2 linked regions of the Microbulbifer sp. A4B17 genome follow. The protein of the gene in region 1 interacts with the protein of each later gene in a pairwise test. Links are inferred from orthologs where the notes say so. Each region holds a gene or a part of one and is shown in the gene's direction. Other genes may lie near its edges.

Evidence for each region. The genes of interacting proteins can lie anywhere in the genome.
Region 2: the proteins of lepA (region 1) and BTJ40_RS17940 interact in binary tests that used the Escherichia coli proteins (3 or more experiments, as listed by UniProt). The link is inferred for Microbulbifer sp. A4B17 from one-to-one orthologs.

Annotation. Positions count from the first base shown.
Region 1 is NZ_CP029064.1:3,503,774-3,509,217, reverse strand. The notes cover bases 1,204-4,175. They hold lepA (translation elongation factor 4), read left to right. Parts: upstream 1,204-1,772; coding sequence 1,773-3,578; downstream 3,579-4,175. Other genes in these bases: lepB (signal peptidase I), read left to right, coding at 3,629-4,175; BTJ40_RS15460 (Do family serine endopeptidase), read left to right, coding at 1,204-1,638. In the rest of the region: murein tripeptide amidase MpaA, read right to left, coding at 1-71; more of BTJ40_RS15460, read left to right, coding at 244-1,203; more of lepB, read left to right, coding at 4,176-4,396; BTJ40_RS15445 (DUF4845 domain-containing protein), read left to right, coding at 4,450-4,890; rnc (ribonuclease III), read left to right, coding at 4,883-5,444. UniProt on the Escherichia coli protein: Required for accurate and efficient protein synthesis under certain stress conditions. May act as a fidelity factor of the translation reaction, by catalyzing a one-codon backward translocation of tRNAs on improperly translocated ribosomes.
Region 2 is NZ_CP029064.1:4,071,991-4,076,943, reverse strand. Bases 1,313-4,141 are described here. They hold BTJ40_RS17940 (zinc transporter ZntB), read left to right. Parts: upstream 1,313-2,157; coding sequence 2,158-3,126; downstream 3,127-4,141. Other genes in these bases: BTJ40_RS17935 (hypothetical protein), read right to left, coding at 3,386-4,141; BTJ40_RS17945 (GFA family protein), read left to right, coding at 1,702-2,106; BTJ40_RS17950 (hypothetical protein), read left to right, coding at 1,313-1,709. Outside these bases: pnp (polyribonucleotide nucleotidyltransferase), read left to right, coding at 1-943; more of BTJ40_RS17950, read left to right, coding at 1,059-1,312; more of BTJ40_RS17935, read right to left, coding at 4,142-4,516; BTJ40_RS17930 (endonuclease/exonuclease/phosphatase family protein), read right to left, coding at 4,868-4,953. UniProt on the Escherichia coli protein: Zinc transporter. Acts as a Zn(2+):proton symporter, which likely mediates zinc ion uptake. Purified ZntB reconstituted in liposomes also binds and transports Cd(2+), Ni(2+) and Co(2+).

The DNA of each region.
Region 1 (5,444 bases):
ACACTTTGGCCGTAGAGTTTGGTGGGCAGATGAAATTGTCCGCGCTCGGGGCGCGGGCGCATTTCCGACATTGTTAGCTCTTTACACAGTTTTACGGTTTGTTGTAGAACTTTGGTGGGCTATTCGCCACTAAGTCGTTACTTAGAGTCCCCAAAGGGGCTGGACATGCCAAGGCTCGCCCTTGAAGGGACTCAAAAATCCAATGGTTTCATATTAGAAGGGATCACTAGGGGTAACAAACCTATGGTTAAACGTTGTACACAATATCTATTGGTCATTTGTCTGCTGGTTTCCGGGGCTGCCAATGCCCGTGGACTACCTGAGCTTACTGAGTTAATCGAAAATAACTCTCCGGCAGTTGTCAAAATCAATACGGTTGATCGCAACCGCACCAGTCGCAGCAGCCAGCCGCAGCTACAGCAGGAAATTCCCGACATCTTCCGTCACCTTTTCGAGCCCCGCCAGCGCCAACAGCGTCCGGTAGCGAGCATGGGGTCCGGTTTTATCATTTCTGAAGATGGCTATATCGTGACCAACAATCACGTGGTTGACGGTGCAGACCAGGTAACCGTTACCCTTACCGATCGCCGCGAGTATGAGGCGCAGGTTATCGGTAAGGATGTGCGCTCTGACCTGGCCTTGTTGAAGATTGAAGCGGATGACCTTTCGGCGGTGCGCTGGGGCGACTCTGAAGATTTGCAGGTGGGGGAATGGGTCGTAGCTATCGGCTCGCCTTTCGGCCTGGACTACTCCGCGAGTGCCGGGATCGTCAGTGCGATGGGCCGCAGTATTCCCAATGAAAGCCGCGAGAATTATGTTCCTTTTATCCAGACAGATGTGGCAATCAACCCCGGAAATTCCGGTGGCCCGCTGTTTAACCTGGATGGCGAAGTAGTGGGAATCAACTCCCAGATCTATACCCGTAGTGGTGGCTCTATCGGCCTGTCCTTTGCCATTCCCGCCAGTCTGGCCCAGGACGTCGTTGCCCAGCTGAAGGAAAAAGGTCGTGTTGACCGTGGCTGGCTTGGTGTGGGAATCAGCAATGTCGATCGTGACATGGCGGAAGCTATGGGGCTCGGAAAGCCTGCCGGTGCATTGATTGAACAGGTCAGCCCCGGATCACCCGCAGCACAGGCGGGAATCCTTCCCGGCGATATCATTATGCGCTTCCACGGCCAGAAGATAGGTGTGCACGGCGACCTGCCCCACGTTGTCGGTCAGATCCGCCCGGGAACAGAGGCTCAGGTGGAGTTAATGCGCAAAGGTAAGTCCGAGCGCGTGAGTGTCACTGTCGGCGCTTTACCGGGCTCCGATGAGGACGGCGTTCAGGCGGCGGCTTATCCCAGCTCCGCGGTAGGTGGGCGCCTTGGTGTTGTGGTTGAAGAAATTCCCGATGTCCTCAAGCAGCGCTGGAATGTGGAAACCGGAGTACTGGTAAAGCAGGTGATTCCGGGGAAGCCTGGCGCCAAGGCTGGTTTGCGCAGCGGCGACATTATCGCTCAGCTCGGGTTTGAGGAAGTGGGCGATATCAGTGAGTACAAAACGGTGGTCAAGGATCTGCCGCAAGACGAGCTGTTGCCGATTCGCTTCTTTCGTGCCGGACAGTCCACTTTCCGTACAATTAAGATTGAAAGCTGACCGCTTTGCGGTGATTGGTGGCCCATTGGGCCACCTACCTCTCACCTCTGTCCATGAGTTCTGTTAGACTTGCGCCACACAGTTGGCACTACAGCCAGCTAATCAATTGATTTTGCAAGGGTTTTTATTCCGCAGTGGCCACAGATCTCTCTCATATCCGCAATTTCTCCATTATTGCCCATATCGACCACGGGAAATCTACCCTGGCTGACCGCTTTATCCAGGACTGTGGTGGCCTCTCCGATCGGGAGATGGCTGAACAGGTTCTGGACAGCATGGAGCTGGAGCGCGAGCGTGGGATTACTATCAAGGCGCAGAGTGTGACGCTCGACTATAAAGCGCGAGATGGTAAGACCTATCAGCTGAACTTTATTGATACCCCGGGACACGTAGATTTCTCCTATGAGGTATCCCGCTCTCTAGCAGCTTGCGAAGGCGCGCTACTGGTGGTGGATGCCGCCCAGGGCGTTGAGGCCCAGTCGGTTGCCAACTGCTATACAGCCATTGAACAGGGCCTGGAAGTTATCCCGGTCTTGAACAAGATGGACTTGCCCCAGGCAGACCCGGAAAAGGTTGCGGAAGAGATCGAAGATATTATCGGTATTGATGCCGCCGAAGCGACCCGCTGCAGTGCAAAATCCGGCCTGGGTGTTGAGGATGTACTGGAAGATCTTGTTCGCTTGGTACCGCCGCCGGAAGGTGATGTTAATGCCCCTTTGCAGGCACTCATTATCGACTCCTGGTTCGATAGTTACCTGGGTGTTGTGTCCCTGGTGCGAGTCGTTCAGGGCACCCTGAAAACCAAAGAAAAGATTGTCACCAAATCTATCGGTCGTGCCCACGTTGTGGACAGCGTCGGTATCTTCACACCCAAGCGCCACGAAACTGGTGTACTTCGCGCAGGTGAAGTGGGCTTTGTGGTGGCTGGGATCAAGGATATTCATGGCGCTCCTGTGGGCGATACGCTGACCCATGCCAAGGGCGCCGATGACATTGATATGCTGCCGGGCTTCCAGAAGGTTAAGCCCCAGGTTTATGCCGGCTTGTTCCCGGTTAGCTCAGACGATTATGAGGCCTTTCGGGATGCCCTGGAGAAGCTGTCGCTGAACGATGCCTCCCTGTTCTATGAACCAGAAACGTCCGATGCTCTGGGCTTTGGTTTCCGCTGTGGCTTCCTCGGCATGCTGCATATGGAAATTATTCAGGAGCGCCTGGAGCGTGAGTACGATCTGGACCTGATCACTACCGCGCCCACTGTAGTCTACGAAGTTGAGCAGTCAGATGGTGAGATTGTGATGGTGGATAATCCATCTCGCTTGCCAGATGTAGGTTCCATTGAAGAGATGAGGGAACCGATTGCTGAGGTGAATATTCTTGTGCCACAGGAGTATTTGGGTAATGTAATCACTCTGTGTGTGGAAAAGCGCGGTATTCAAAAGGATATGCAGTACGTGGGTTCACAGGTATCCCTGCGCTACGAACTGCCTATGAGCGAAGTGGTTATGGACTTCTTCGACCGCCTCAAATCTGTAAGCCGCGGCTTTGCCTCTTTGGATTACAGCTTTGTCCGCTTTGAAGCGGCTAAGTTGGTGCGACTGGATATCCTGATTAATGGCGACCGTGTAGATGCTTTAGCTCTGATTGTCCATCGTGATAATGCGCAGCAGAAAGGCCGCGCTATGGCAGAAAAAATGAAAGAGCTTATTCCCCGTCAGATGTTTGATGTGGCTATCCAGGCGGCTATTGGCGGTCAGGTAGTTTCGAGAACCACGGTGAAGGCGCTGCGCAAAAATGTGACGGCCAAATGTTACGGTGGTGATGTTACCCGTAAGAAAAAGCTGCTTGAAAAGCAGAAAGCGGGTAAACGCAGAATGAAGCAGCTGGGCCGTGTTGAAGTGCCGCAGGAGGCATTCCTGGCGGTACTGAAGGTGGATCAGTAGGGCTCAGGCCCTACGCCACGACGAATAATAAGGGATAGTAGAGAAAAGTAATGGATATTAATTTACCTCTGATTCTGCTTTGGTTGGTTGTGATTAGCGGCGGAATCTGGTTGATTGACAGCCTGTTTTTTGCCCGTCAACGCAAGAATAAAGTTGGAGACCAGCAAGAGGACCCGATCGTTGTTGAGTACGCGAAGTCCTTCTTCCCAATTCTGGCGATCGTGTTTGTTCTGCGCTCTTTCATTGTTGAGCCTTTCCAGATCCCTTCTGGCTCAATGATTCCAACATTGGAAGTTGGGGATTTTATTCTGGTCAACAAGTATGCCTACGGTGTGCGCCTGCCCGTGTCTCGTACCAAGGTAATGGATGTGGGTGAGCCCAAACGCGGCGATGTTATGGTGTTCTTTCCACCCCACAACAACGATACCTACTATATCAAGCGGGTGATTGGATTACCTGGTGACAAGATAGAGCTGAAGAACAATGTCCTCTATGTAAACGGTGAGATGGCTCGTCAAGAATTGATCCGGGCTATACCGCCAAGTAACCCGCAAACTGAGGTCATGTGGGAAGATCTCGATGGTTATCGTCACGAGATGCAGAAAAGTGTCCATCCCAGGCAGTACAGTAACTTTAGTGGTGTAGTGCCGGAAGGACATTACTTTATGATGGGCGATAATCGCGATAACAGCCTCGATAGTCGGGAGTGGGGCTTTGTCCCAGAGAAGGATATCGTCGGCAAGGCTTTCGCTATTTGGATGCACTGGGACAAATTGCTCAGTTTGCCCAGCTTTAAGCGTGTAGGCTCAATCCAATAAAGAAACCAGCCGGGCGTCAGCCCGGTTATTTATAAAGGATAGAGGGCATATTTATGGGTGGTAAACTCAACTTTTCTCTGCAGCAGCAGCGCGGCATGAGCTACTGGGGTTGGCTGCTGATTATCGCAGTGTTGGGATTTGCTTTGACCTGTGTCTCGAAGATGGCACCGGCCTACGTAGATGCTCGCTACGTTAACGAGGCATTAAAAACCCTGGGCCAAAATCCAAACCTGGAAAATATGACCAAAGGCCAGATCAAAAAAGAATTGGGCCGTTTTTTCCTGGTTAATAATGTGCGCGGAGAGCCCACCAAATCGGTGCAGGTGGTTCGTGGCGCAAAGGGAACTGTAGTGAGCATCAATTACGAATTGCGCCAGCCATTGATGTACAACGTTGATGTTGTGATGAAGTTTAATAAGCAGCTCGACACCGCGAAGCCAGAACTTTGCTGTGATCCGCTGATAGATCTGGAGCAATTCCGCAAACGTGACTGATCTTTTATTGGAACGCCTTTGCAAGCGCCTCGGCCATGATTTTGACCAGGCCGAGCTACTTGAATTGGCTCTTACTCACCGTTCCCACGGCAGTCGTAATAATGAACGCCTTGAATTTCTCGGCGACTCTATTCTCGGGTTTACTATAGGCGCGGCTCTTTACGAGCGGTTCCCCAATGGACGGGAGGGGCAGTTGAGTCGATTGAGGGCTCAATTGGTCAGCGGTGAAACACTGGCAAAGCTGGCTCGGGAGCTGGAGATTGGCGATTGCCTGCGCCTCGGTGAAGGCGAAATGAAAAGTGGCGGCTTTCGTCGGGCTTCTATTCTCGCCGATGCCGTAGAGGCCCTGATTGGCGCCATCTATCTTGATGCTGGCCTGGAGGCGGCGCGACTCAGGGTGCTCGAGTGGTTTGCACCGCGTTTGCAGGGACTATCATTGGAGACCGTGAAGGACCCCAAAACCCGCTTGCAGGAGTGGCTTCAGGCACGTAAAAAGCCGCTGCCGGAATACAAGGTGGTGGGTGTTTCTGGCGCTGAGCACGCACAGCATTTTG
Region 2 (4,953 bases), 570 kb from region 1 along the record:
CGGTCGTCGCGAAATCGGTCACGGTCGCCTGGCTCGTCGCGGTATTGCTGCGGTTTTGCCGAGCCCAGACAGCTTCCCCTACACCGTGCGCGTGGTTTCCGAGATCACTGAATCCAACGGTTCCAGCTCAATGGCTTCCGTATGTGGTTCTAGCCTGGCGCTGATGGATGCGGGTGTTCCGCTGAAGGCACCGGTAGCCGGTATCGCTATGGGCCTGGTGAAGGAAGACGAAGGCTATGCGGTTCTGACCGACATCCTCGGTGACGAAGACCACCTTGGCGATATGGACTTCAAAGTAGCGGGTACCGCCTCTGGTGTGACCGCGCTGCAGATGGATATCAAGATCGAAGGTATTACCGAAGAGATCATGGAAACCGCTCTGGAGCAGGCCCTGCAAGCGCGTCTGCACATCCTGGCGGAAATGAACAAGGTGATCGACTCTTCCCGTACCACGGTGAATGAGAATGCACCGCGCTATGCGACCCTGAAGATCCATCCGGACAAGATCCGCGACGTGATCGGTAAGGGTGGTGCGACTATCCGCTCCATCACTGAAGAGACTGGCGCCTCCATCGATATCGAAGACGATGGTACTATCAAGGTCTTCGGTGAAGACGGTGAGAGCCTGGAAGCTGCGGTAACCCGCATCGAGGAAATCACTGCGGAAGCTGAGATCGGCGCTATCTACGAGGGCACCGTGGTGCGTATCGTGGACTTCGGTGCGTTCGTTAACTTCCTGCCGGGCAAAGACGGTCTGGTGCATATCTCCCAGATCGCTGAAGAGCGAGTAAATGCAGTAACTGATTACCTGACTGAAGGTGAGAAGGTTAAGGTTAAGGTACTCGATGTTGACCAGCGTGGACGTATCAAGCTTTCTATCAAGGAAGCCAAGGCCGACGCAGCTGCCGCTGAAGAAGCCAAGCAGGCTTCTGACGAAGCTTAAGTCTACGGACTGAAAAAAACCCGGCTTTTAAGTCGGGTTTTTTTGTATCTGCCAATGGGGATTTGTCGCTTGCTACCAGTTTTCTATTAGAATTCTGGAAAAAAAGGGCAAAACATTGGATAACTTCTGGCTGATCGACATTCTCCTCACTCTTGCCGCACTGCTGATTGCCAATCAGTACTGGCGTCTTACTAATGCTCGTTTTCAATCTGCTGCACTGTTGGTGATGGCGGGACTTCTATTTATCGCTGTCACTGCGATTGTCGGTGCCTATCGCTATGGCATTGATCCCGGGGCAACCCAATTACATCTAGCCCTTTTGCAGCTTTCCGGGTTTAGTTCACTTCTGCTGATTGGAATTGGCCTGGCTTGGGCGCGTTTCGAGATCGGTATTGGGCAAAGTACCCGGGGGCCTGCTTACGTGGTATTAGTGCTGGTACTGGCCTCTGCTATTGGAGTCTCTGAAAGTGGCACGCTGTCGCCACAGGAAGTAACGGAGGCATTTTCGGCGCTGGGGCTTCTGCTGTGGCTGTGGGTCGCAATGATGGAGTTGATGTCACCGCGTCGACTGTCGCCACCGGGCCCGCTGTTGCTGGGGGCGGGGGCCGTAGTAATTGCAATGGATGGGCTATTTGTGGGCACCGGCGCCCCCCGGGTATTGGGGTTGGCACGTACGAACTGGTTCCACCTGTTACTCGGACTTTCACTGTTTTCTCTGCTGGCAGCCCGCCCTTTATTTGTGAAGGACAATAAATCAAGTGAGTAAAATCAATACCGAACTTCGCGGAGGCTGCCACTGTGGTGCCGTTCGCTATAGGGCCAGGCATGAGCGCAACTCAGGGGAGAAACTGGTAGCCCTTGCGTGCAATTGCTCCATGTGTGAGAAGGTGGGTTTTTTGCACGTCATTATTCCCGCTGAAAACTTTGAGTTGGAATCAGGGGAAGGATATCTGAATTGTTATACCTTTAATACTGGGGTGGCCAAGCATTTGTTTTGCCGCCACTGTGGGGTTAAGTCTTTTTACGTGCCGCGCTCCAATCCCGATGGATATAGTCTTAATGCGCGCTGTTTCGACAAGCGGCCAAGGGACCTGGAAGTAAAACCTTTTGATGGTCAAAACTGGGAGCAGAATGCTGCGGAGATGGCCCATCTCAGCAAGTAAATTGCAGAAAGAAAGTGATGCTCCGATCAATATCAGGTGATATGAGCGCTTATGGAAACTGGTCTGGTCTACGCAGTCTTACTTGATCGCAAAGGCTCGGGTCGGGAGCTTTCCTGGGCGGAGGTGAAATCCTGGCAACCAAGCCAGGGAATTCTCTGGTTGCATTTTGACTACGACAGCACTGAGAGCGCCGAGTGGCTGCAACAGGATAGTGGGCTCACAACTACGGCGATAGAGACCCTGTCTGCGAAGACAGTACGCCCCAGTGTGATGACTGTGGATCAGGGACTGATATTGGCTATGTACGGTATTGAGCGAAAGTCCAAACCACGTGCAAAGGATATGATCGCTATCCGTATTTGGGCTGAGGAAAATCGTATTATTAGTACCGGCCGACGGAAGTTACTTTCAGAGGATGATTTGCTTTCTCGCTTGCGCAACGGCTTTGGTCCCCGTGGAACTTCGGCTCTTTTGATGTCACTGGCAGATCTATTGGTCCTGCGTATGTGTGATCGGGCCGAAGACTTCGAAGAAAAGATAGATGACCTGGAAAACCTGCTGTTGGATAGGGGAGGGGCGGAACTCTCTTCCTTATTGGTTCGTCTGCGCAAGAGAACTATCGTATTGCGACGTTACTTGTGCCTGCAGAGGGAAGTGCTCGGACGTTTGCAGCAGGAATCCCTGTCCTGGTTTGATGAGCATAGCCACGCCCTTTTGGGTGAGGTAATTGATCGATTGCAGCGCCATATTGATGATATCGATACAGTACGAGAGCGCGCAGCAATCGCCCAGGAGGAATTATTGAGCCGCACTTCGGATCAGTTGAATAGCCGTATGTATGTGCTGTCGGTGGTGGCGGCGGTTTTTCTGCCGCTGAGTTTTCTCACAGGATTGTTTGGGATAAATGTCGGCGGTATTCCCTGGGGGCAATCCTCACTGGGGTTTATCGCTTTTTGTATTATGTTGACAATTGCATTAGCAGGGCAGATCGCTTTATTTTACTGGAAAAAGTGGCTGTAACAACCTGTTAAGCTATGCAAAATCTATAGTTCTAACGATTCGATCTGCATTCGCCATTATCGTATAGGCAATGGTTGAGCCTGCAATGTTTGGAAAACTGGCAGAATCTACAATATGAAACTTCTTAAAGTGTGCCGGTCGCCCTAAAAGATCTGAGTATAAAATCTTGTGGCTCCCTCCCATCGGGAAGCTGCCTCCAAGGTGAAAGCTTTTTCCAGTTGGTAATACGCTCATAAGGAAAGGTGGTACTACCCCAATCCTAAACAGAGAGCGTCATTATTAATGATTGTGTTCTTTTTACTGCTTTGTGGGTGCTAGTATTTTCAATCCCTCTTATTTCTACTTTCGAGCCATCCGAATACTTGTCCGTTAGAGTTAGCTCTATTGAATCAGAATCCTCTGAGGACAGAAAACCCTGGATTATGTGCACGCGATCGAAAGCAATATTTTTTGGGAAAAAAGCGGGTAGTAAAGACTTCAGTTGTTCCTCAATAATTTGACTGCGGCTATAAAACTGTAGGTGCACTTGCTCTGAGCTTATATAGGGATTTATAAGCTCTATAAAAATATCTGCGAGTGTAAAACTGATATCATAACGGTGCCCTTTGTATAAGAAGGGTGGAAAGAAAAAGAACTGGCTACTTTTAATGTTGATGGGTGAGTTTAATAAGTTTAGAGATCTTGCCAGAATCAACGTTGTTGCAAAATGACCAGCAGCTAGAAATACTTTCTCAGCAGTAAACTTCCTTGTCCGGCCATTACTTACCTCAACTGCAATTACTTCAACATTATTCTCTATTTCTCGTACTTCCAGTACAAGAAATCCTTTATGTATAGTCAGTCCACTTTTCTGCAGATTTTCAAATAAGTATCTAGGGTTAAAGATGGATTGATATGGGCAGCCATCAAAGCAATGGCCACAATACCTGCATCCTTGCTCTCCCATGCTTGCATCTACCGCCAGTCGAGCCCTGCCAAATTCAATGCCGTTTCTCTGAAGGTGGTGTTCAATTTCCGTCAATTTTTTTAGTAAAAAATCCGTCGGCGCATTTCTCTTTAAGGCTTCAGGCTTATCGGTAAAAAGCGGGTATTTTTTTTGGAGGTTATCTGCTTCCGCGCTTATCGGCATATAGCGGAGTATATTTTTGTAGGACGGTTTTAGTTCATTTAAGGAAATGGGCCACTTGCGTAGTTGGTGCTCACTGTAGGGCATAACAGCTGCTCCCCATACGTTTCCAAGTCCACCATAGCCATGGGAGAATTCTGTTTTACAGTTTTTTGTTGTAATGGTGAGTTGTTCTGGAACTCTATAAGGAAAGTCAGATCCAAATATGAATCTTCTCTCAATGCCTTTGCGAGACGCTAACGCTGGAGGGAATAGTTGATCCACTTCCTCCTGTGTCCAAGGGTCAACGCCTTTTCTGGATAAGGCATTAACCTAACCCTTGGTATCGTTCTCGAGATCGTATGCAACATCAATGACCTCAACTGTCTGATCAATATCTTGAAGTACTTTAACAGTTGCGATACTCGCAGAACCACTTCCGACAACTAGATTTTTAATCCTGTTCACTGCGACCTCTTGCCGTCAACCCCCCGTTTTATACCTTTGTTAAAAACCTTTCTCTATAAATGGAATTATAGTGGTGGTAGTAATTGCGGCCCTGGTTAGCCACTTTTACTGGAAAAGTAGTTGTAATAGCCCCTTCCGATCCCCTGCGGAAGAGGCTGTGTCTATTGTTTAGTGCTTAACCCATGAGAAGTCTACAAATACAGGATCGTGATCGCTCAGTCCTGTGTACTCCGAAGAGCCAATGTAGTAGTTGG